DNA from 2 places in the Pseudarthrobacter sp. MOO14 genome. Region 2 is predicted to be linked to the other one. Evidence: riboswitches for the same ligand, from Rfam matches in the RefSeq annotation. Region 2 holds a riboswitch; the other holds the start of a gene.
The links. A riboswitch is a leader RNA that binds a small molecule or an ion and turns the genes downstream of it on or off. The one in region 2 is predicted to bind thiamine pyrophosphate.

Region 1 (4,205 bases), 1.6 Mb from region 2:
TCGCCGCCAGGGTTCCCAGGACGAACCGGTGCGGCAGGCGCGCCTTCTGTGCCAGCGCATCGGCAAGGTCCGTCGGATCGGTGCAGCTCATCAGGAGCACCGCCGGAAGGGCGATCGCGAAGCCCCGCAGCAGGAAGCCGATGCCCAGCTGGAGGGAGCCTTCGCTCATGGTCCAGATGCCGGCGTCGAGCAGGATCCTCCCGCTGTCCGGCGCCAGGATGGACGTGCTCCAGCCGCCGATGGCGGCGGCGAGGATCAGCGGCCAGCCCCGCTGCCAGAGCAGGGACACGGTGAGGCCGGCCAGGGGAAACAGGATCAGTTCGAAGACCAGCGCCACGGACGCGGACACCCAGTCGATGGACAGCGCCAGGACCGCGGTGATCATCACGACGGCGGCAAATTTGCTCAGCGGGTTGGCCCGGGCAAGGAGGGCGCGGTTGCCGTCCAGGGTCAGCTGCTGCCTCATGGCGCCACCGGTTCCGTGGCGGCCATCCGCAGCTCGGCCCCGCCCAAAGCCCGGGTGAATTCGGCGTCGTGGGTCACGGACACCACGGCCGTGCCGGCGTCCAGGAGTTCGGAGAGGAACGAGGCCAGCTCCGCCCAGGTGTTGGCGTCCTGCCCGAACGTCGGCTCGTCCAGGACCAGCACCTGCGGGCTGGCGGCCAGGACCGTGGCCACGGACAGCCGACGCTTCTCACCGCCGGACAATGTGTAGGGATTGGCGTCCACCAGCTGGGTGAGCCGCAGCCGCTCCAGCAGTTCCTCCACCCGGTCCTCGCCGTGGCCCAGGTGCCGCGGCCCGAACAGCAGCTCGTCCAACACCTTGCCCGTCACGAACTGGTGCTCCGGTTCCTGGAACACGGTGCCCACCCGTGAGATCAACTGCTCTGCCTTCCACGCGTAGGGGTCGATCCCGGCACCGCGGCTAAGGTCCACGGCGGCCGACACCTTTCCGGACACCGGTTCAAGGAGCCCGGCAAGGGTCAGTGCGAACGTTGATTTTCCGGCGCCGTTCGGGCCGGTGACGGCCAGCGCCTGGCCGGCCCGGACCTGCGCGGCAACACCCTCCTGGACAGGAACCGGCGGAATCTTCCGGAAGCCTTTGCGGCGGGGACGCTCGCGGGAGACCGCCAGGTCTTCGGCTGCAAGCAGGAGGTTGCCGGTTACGGCGGCCGGGATGCCGGACCGGCGGCGGGTGGCCGGCACATACCCCGGCACCCAGACTCCGGCCGCCGTCAGCATGGCCCGGGCCTCGCTGAGCACCCGGTCCGGAGGTCCGTCCAGGAGCACGGCGGGATCCGAGGCGGAGCCCGGCTGCAGGACCACGATCCGGTCCACCAGGTCCTTCCAGACGGAAACCCGGTGCTCCACCACCACCAAAGTGGCCCCGGTCTTGTCGAGGCAGCGTGCCACGGCGTCCCGGACCTCCAGGACGCCGTCCGGGTCAAGGTTGGCGGTGGGCTCGTCCAGCAGGATCAGCCCGGGACGCATCGCCAGGATGCCCGCCAGCGCCAGGCGCTGTTTCTGACCGCCGGAGAGGGCCGACGTCGGGTGGTCCAGCGGGAGGTGGGACAGTCCGACGTCGGCAAGCGCCTCGTGCACGCGCGCCCAGATGGCGTCGCGGGGCACGGCAAGGTTCTCGGCGCCGAAGGCGACGTCGTCCCCTACCCGGGAGAGGACCACCTGCGTCTCCGGGTCCTGCTGCATCAGGCCGGAGCGGCCGCGACGCTCGAGGGGCGGGGCGCCGTCAACCAGCAACGAACCGGACTCGTCCGCATCGCCGGCCTCGCCGTCGTCGTTGATGTCGCCCAGGACCCCGGCGAGGGCATGCAGGAGCGTCGACTTCCCGGCACCCGAGGGACCGAGCAGGAGTACCCGCTCGCCGGGGCGGATATCCAGGTCGAGGGCGTGGACGGCAGGTTTGGCCCTGCCGGCATGCCGCCAGCCCCAGCCGCGGGCCGTGACGGCGGCAGGGCGCACGCCTCCTGCGGCGTCCTGGGAAGGTGCCATCAGGAGAAAACTGGCTCCGTTGCAGCCTTGCGGGACGCGAAGGAACTCAGCACCCCGGTGCGGGCCAGGCCGCGGGTGGCGAGCCAGGACAACGCGCCCGCCAGCACCGCGCCGGACACCGTGGTCAGGACGATATAGGCGAGCTTGTCCGCCCCGGAGTAGGCAATGTTCCAGCCCCACGGTGCGAATGAGTCATTCAGGCCGCAGAAGAAGCCCGCGGCCGCCCCCGCCACGAGGGAGACGGGCAGGTTGAACTTGCGGTAGACGAAGACCGCGAAGATGATTTCCGCGCCCAACCCCTGGATGAAACCGGAGAAAAGGACGGAGGCGCCATACTGGGAACCCATTAGGAGCTCGCCCGTTGCGGCCACGGTTTCGCAGAACAGGGCGGCTCCGGGTTTGCGGATGATGAGCATTCCCAGCACGCCGGGAATCATCCAGCCGCCGGCCAGGATCCCGGTCAGGGGCGGGTAGGCGGCGTTCATGGGGGCCGACAGGGCGGCGGCGCCCTGGTCCCAGGCCCAGAAAATGACTCCGCCGGCGATGGCCACCAGGGCCGCCACCACGATGTCGACGACGCGCCAGGACTTACTGGTGGTCTTCTTGATTGCAGCAGTACTCATGTGATCCTCCTGGGTAACAGGAGGGGAAAGTGGCTCCGGCTGGCGGACTGTTGCCGGTCCGGCCGGACACTTTGAGAACTCGACTCCCTTGCGCCGGTACTAACCGGATCAGGTTCGAGGGTCTGCGGCTGTCCCGCACTCTCAGCGCCCACCTGCGGTTCCCGGCATGGCCAGGTTGTCCGACGGCGGCGCTCCCCTGTCGTTTTTGAATGTTGATGTTCGCGTGTAAATACTGCCCGGTTTGGGCGTGGTCAAGTTTACACCTGGCGGGGGCTGGGCGGCGGCCATGCCGGCTGTTGAACCGGATGTGACCGCGGACCGCCGTCAGCGGGCCCGAGAGGATGCCGGCCATGCCCTTGCCCGGACCGGTCCGGGTGTACGGCTAGGCTGGAGACAGTCCGTTTTCCGCCCGCAAGGAGTACTAGGAATGAACCTCTTCATCAAGCTGCTCGGTACCGCGGTGAGCCTGGGCGCAGGCCTGGTCGGCACCAAGCTCGTCAACACCATCTGGGAAAAGACCACCGGGCAGAAGCCGCCCAGCGGCAAGGGCGAGGACGTGCCCACCAGCCTGCGGTCGGCCTTGACCTTCGCACTGATCTCCGCCTCCGTCAGCGCCATCATCCAGGTCCTGGCCAACCGGGGCACCCAGCGCGCCATCACCCGCTTCGCCAAGACGCAGGACATCGTCTAGCTACTGGCGGTTTTCGCCGTCGTCGCGGTTGTCCGTCAGGGCAGCCTCGGCGGCGGCTTTTTGCACTACGGCCTCAAGCTCATCGGCGGCGAGCAGCTCCCGGTGCAGGTGCTTGGTGCGGTAGCCGGCCCGGCCCACCATGTGCGCGGACACCGGCACCGTGAGCAGCTGGAAGATCCAGGCCACCACCAGGACCGGCCAAACCCACCAGCTGCGCATCTGCAGCCCAATGGCTGCCAGCAGCAGGAACAGGCCCAGGACCTGCGGCTTGGTGGCGGCGTGCATGCGGCTCATCAGGTCCGGGAAGCGGAGCAGCCCGATGGCGGCGCCCAGGGACAGGAGCGCACCCGCCACCATGAACACCGCGGAGGCAAGGTCGATCCACGCGTCCGCGCCGGAAAAGTCAGGATTCATGGGGGTTCACCCTCCGGTCGGCGACGAACCGGGCCACCGTGACCGACCCGATGAACCCAATGATGGAGATGGCCACCACCAGCATCAGGTTGTTCAGGTGCCGGTTCACGGCCATGTCCACGCACAGGGCCCCGCCCAGGATGGCGAGCAGGACATCGGCCGCAAGGACCCGGTCCAGCAGCGAAGGGCCGCGGGCAATCCTGATGATGGCCCCGCCCGCGGCGAGGGAGAAGATGACGGCCGTGACCGCCAGGACAACAGGCATCATGCAGACGCCTCCATTCGGACGGCTTCAAGTTCTTCGGCGGAACCCATGATGCGGATCAGGCCCGCTTCGATGGACCGGACCTCGTTCCGCAGGCCCTCGATGTCCTGCTTGGAGGTGATGTTGAGTGCGTGCAGGTACAGGGTGGAGGCCGGGCGGTCCACCTCCACCACCAGGGAGCCGGGAATCAGGGAGATCACGT
Region 2 (4,205 bases):
CAAGTGTTGGCGTAAGCACCGAAGATCCAGAATACGCTAAATCCGTCTCCAGCCGCAAATGAGGCTGGTTCCGGAGGGCCGGCTGTGATAGTAACCACAGCATGGCATGCAGCGCCGCAACCGTGCGTATCCATTGTAGCCGGGGCGCCGCCGTTGGACGTCAGGAGTGAATGCGCGGCGCGTCGAAGAATTCCACTTCGAGCCGGCAGGACTGCTTGAACGCCGTGACCATGGCGGCCTGTTCATGGTCGGAGGCCTTCCGTCCGGCCGCATCCACCATGGCGATGGCCTGCCGGGTGGCCTCGGCGAAGCCCTCGTCGGCATAGGTGCGGAGCCACGCGGCGTACGCGTGCCCGTCCGGTTCGCCCGCCGCGAGGAACCGGGCGTGCAGTGTCCTGCCAACCTCGGCGTAGAGCCAGAAGCAGGGCAGGACGGCGGCGGCAAGGACGGCATAGCTGCCCGACGCCGAGACGGCTGTGAGGTGGTCAACGTAGGACTTGGTGACGGGTCCCAGGCCCGTCTGCCCGGGCCGGGTGCTGAGCCACGAGCGGTGCAGTTCCGATTCAACCTCCAGGCACTGCCGGGCCGAGCCCGCCCAGAACAGCTGCTCCTCTTCGGAGGGGGCCAGGGCACTGGCACGGGCCAGGACCCGGGAGTAGCCGTTGAGGTATTGGGCGTCCTGGGCCAGATAGTAGGCAAAGTCCTTTTCCGCCAGTTCGCCGGAGACCAGGCCTTGGATGAAGTCCAGGGCGTAAATATCCGCCAGGTCCTGCCGGGCTTCGGCCCAGAGCCTGGCCGCGAAGCCGCCTTCCGGCAGGTGGGGCCGCACATGGTGGAAGTGGTGCACGGGCCCGTTCCCGTGGCCGACCTCCAGCCTGCCGGAATCCTCAAGCGCTCCGGCCAGCCAGGGCTTGACCGTCCGCAGCGCCCCTTCCCAGTCGCCCAACCGGGCCTGGACCGTGGCCATGGCAGAGGACAGCGAACAACCCGTCCCGTGGCTGTTGCGGGTGTTGACGCGGGGGCCGGGCACTTCCACCACGTCCCGGGCCAGCACACCGGCGGTGTTCACCAGGGCGTCCGGGCAGCCTTCGCCTGACAGGTGTCCGCCTTTTACCAGGACGGTGGCGCCGGTGGCATCCGCCAGGCGCCTGCCCTGGTCCAGCGCACCTTCCCAGTCCCCCGCTGGCTCTTCGCCCACCAGCATGGCCAGTTCGGGCAGGTTGGGGGTGATGAGGTGGGCAAGCGGGAGCAGGTCGCGGAGGGCGGCTTCGGCGGTTTCCTTCAGCAGGCGGTCGCCGCTGGTGGCCACCATCACCGGGTCCAGGACTACGACGGCGGGACGCACCTTGTCGAGCCATTGCTGGACCGTGCGGATCACCGCTTCGTCGCCGAGCATGCCGATCTTGACGGCGTCGATGGTGATGTCGTCGCTGACGGCATCGAGCTGCTGCGCCAGGAACGCAGCAGGCGGGACGTGGACGGCCACAACGCCACGGGTATTTTGCGCCGTCAGTGCCGTGATGGCGGCCATGCCATATCCGCCGTGCGCTGCAATGCTCTTCAGGTCCGCTTGGACTCCTGCTCCGCCGGATGGATCCGAGCCCGCAATGGAGAGGACCCGTGGGATGTCGCGGCCCGCAGGGGTGCCGGAGGCGTCAGTGGAGGCACTTGGCAGGGGCATGGAGAGGGTCGAAGACAACAGACATCCCTTCGCCGGTACTAGCCGGACAGGTTCAACGGGTGTGGATCTCAGCCGGCCTTCTGCGCGGCACCCCGTGTCGGTTTCCCAGCCTAGCCGGTGGCGCGGTGCCCGGCTAAAGGTGACAGCGGCCAGATGCAGGAAGTCCCCGCCCCGTGCACTGTTCCCCCTGTACTTTCGGGGGGAATGGTCCACGAGACGGGGACTTCACCTTTCGACGCCGTGGCTTGCCGGAATTTAGAGCTCCGAAGCCGGGACGCCCACGCCGAGGATGATGGGTTCCTCGGAACGCTTGCCGCTATCAGCAGGCTGCTGGTTCGCGGGCTCGGGGGCCTTGGCTGCGTGTGAGTGCCCGGTAGTTGCGGCTTGGACGTTCTCATGGTGCTGGACGGCGGTTTCGTTCGCGGCGCCCTGGGCTCGGCTGGCGGCCCGGTGGCGGCGCGGCCTGCGCTGCCTTGTCTGCTCCAGCGTGTGGTCGGAGTAGTCCTTTTCAGCCGGTGCTTCCGCGGCCCGCGCAGGGGCTTCGCTGCCCTGCGGCCGGGGCTCCTGTGCGGCCTGTTCCGTTGCCGGTTCAGCCGCTGCAGGATTTTTCGGAGCGTCCTCGACGGCGGAAACCGGCTGGCCGAGGTGCGCGAATGCTTCCGCGAGCCGGTCCAGCGTCAGGGCGGGCTTGGGCTGCTGCTCCTCCGCGTGCTCCACGAACGGAAGCGGGACTTTCTCGCCGCCGAACGTCAGGACCGCCGCGGGACGCCCGTGCGTATCGGCGTCGTGCTTTTCCCCGTCAGCTGCCGGTGCAGGCTGGACCGGTGCTTGCGGGGCCGTAGCCTGCTCCGCCGGCGCGTGCCGGGCAGCTGCCAGCTCGTCGTCGTGGAGGTGCGCCGCGTGGGCCGCCGCGGCGATGTTGGCCAACGCAAGCCGGGTGGCTTCAGCCTTGGCGTGCCGCTCGGCGTCACTGGGATCCGGCTGCACAGTGTGCACGTGCACTGCCGGCGCCGGTACTGCCTCGGCCTGCTGGCCGCCGCGTCCACGGCGGCGCTTCCGCTCGGGGCGTGCACCGGGCTGGCCGGCATCGGTCCGCTGTCCGTCGGGGCGGTGGGCCTCCCCGCGGGCTTCGGGACGGTTGTCGGCGCGCTGGACGTGGTGTTCGGCCGCCACGATGTTGGCGCGGCGGTGCTCCACGGGATCGTCATGGGTCACGACGCCGCGTCCGGCACACGCCTCGCATTGCTCGCCGAAGACTTCCAGCAGGCCCGTGCCCATGCGCTTGCGGGTCATCTGGACCAGGCCCAGGGACGTGACCTCGGCAACCTGGTGCTTGGTCCGGTCGCGGCCCAGGCACTCGACGAGGCGGCGCAGGACCAGGTCCCGGTTGGATTCGAGCACCATGTCGATGAAGTCGATCACGATGATGCCGCCAATATCGCGCAGCCTCAGCTGGCGCACCACTTCCTCGGCAGCTTCGAGGTTGTTCTTGGTGACGGTTTCCTCGAGGTTGCCGCCGCTGCCGGTGAACTTGCCGGTGTTGACGTCCACCACGGTCATGGCTTCGGTCCGGTCGATGACCAGGGAACCGCCGGAGGGCAGGAACACCTTGCGCTCGAGTGCCTTGTGGATCTGCTCATCGATCCGCCAGGCGGAGAAGATGTCCTGGTCCTTGGTCCACTTCTCGAGGCGGCCCACCAGGTCCGGGGCGACGTAGGTGACGTAGGCCTCGATGGTGTCCCAGGCTTCCTCGCCGGAGACGATCAGCTTGGAGAAGTCCTCGTTGAAGACGTCGCGGACCACCTTGATGGTCAGGTCCGGTTCGCCGTACAGCAGTTCGGGGGCAAGGACCTTGGTGGAGGTGGACTGGCTTTCGATGCCTTCCCACTGTGCGCGCAGCCGGTTGATGTCGTGCGTGAGTTCCTCTTCGGAGGCGCCCTCTGCGGCGGTGCGGACGATGACACCGGCGTGTTCGGGGAGGCGGTCCTTGAGGATGCGCTTGAGGCGGTTGCGTTCGACGTCCGGCAGTTTGCGGGAAATGCCGGTCATGGAGCCGCCGGGCACGTACACCAGGTAGCGTCCGGGCAAGGAGATCTGGCTGGTGAGGCGGGCGCCCTTGTGGCCCACAGGGTCCTTGGTCACCTGAACCAGGACAGTGTCGCCGGACTTCAGGGCGTTTTCGATCCGGCGCTGCTTGCCTTCGAGGTTGACGGCTTCCCAGTTGACCTCGCCGGCGTACAGCACGGCGTTGCGGCCGCGTCCGATGTCCACGAAAGCAGCTTCCATGGACGGCAGCACGTTCTGGACCTTGCCCAGGTAGACGTTGCCGATCAGCGAGTCCTGCTGCGTCTTGGACACGAAGTGCTCGGCCAGGACGCCGTCTTCGAGGACGCCGATCTGGATTCTGTCGTCGCGCTGCCGGACGATCATCTGGCGGTCCACGGATTCGCGGCGGGCCAGGAACTCGGCTTCGGTGATCACGGTGCGGCGGCGGCCGGTGTCGCGGGATTCGCGGCGGCGCTGC

Region 1: it holds a riboswitch for thiamine pyrophosphate, as region 2 does, so the genes downstream of both, AC4EEV_RS09780 (ECF transporter S component) here and thiD (bifunctional hydroxymethylpyrimidine kinase/phosphomethylpyrimidine kinase) in region 2, are expected to answer to the same signal.

What each region holds. Positions count from the first base shown of each region.
Region 1 is NZ_CM177849.1:2,072,266-2,076,470, forward strand. It holds gene AC4EEV_RS09770 (energy-coupling factor transporter transmembrane component T family protein) at 1-466, opposite strand, end outside; gene AC4EEV_RS09775 (ABC transporter ATP-binding protein) at 463-2,010, opposite strand; gene AC4EEV_RS09780 (ECF transporter S component) at 2,010-2,633, opposite strand; TPP riboswitch at 2,701-2,841, opposite strand; gene AC4EEV_RS09785 (DUF4235 domain-containing protein) at 3,061-3,324, shown strand; gene mnhG (monovalent cation/H(+) antiporter subunit G) at 3,325-3,738, opposite strand; gene AC4EEV_RS09795 (MrpF/PhaF family protein) at 3,728-4,006, opposite strand; gene AC4EEV_RS09800 (Na+/H+ antiporter subunit E) at 4,003-4,205, opposite strand, start outside.
Region 2 is NZ_CM177849.1:496,584-500,788, forward strand. It holds gene thiD (bifunctional hydroxymethylpyrimidine kinase/phosphomethylpyrimidine kinase) at 161-1,681, opposite strand; TPP riboswitch at 1,689-1,786, opposite strand; gene AC4EEV_RS02300 (Rne/Rng family ribonuclease) at 1,937-4,205, opposite strand, start outside.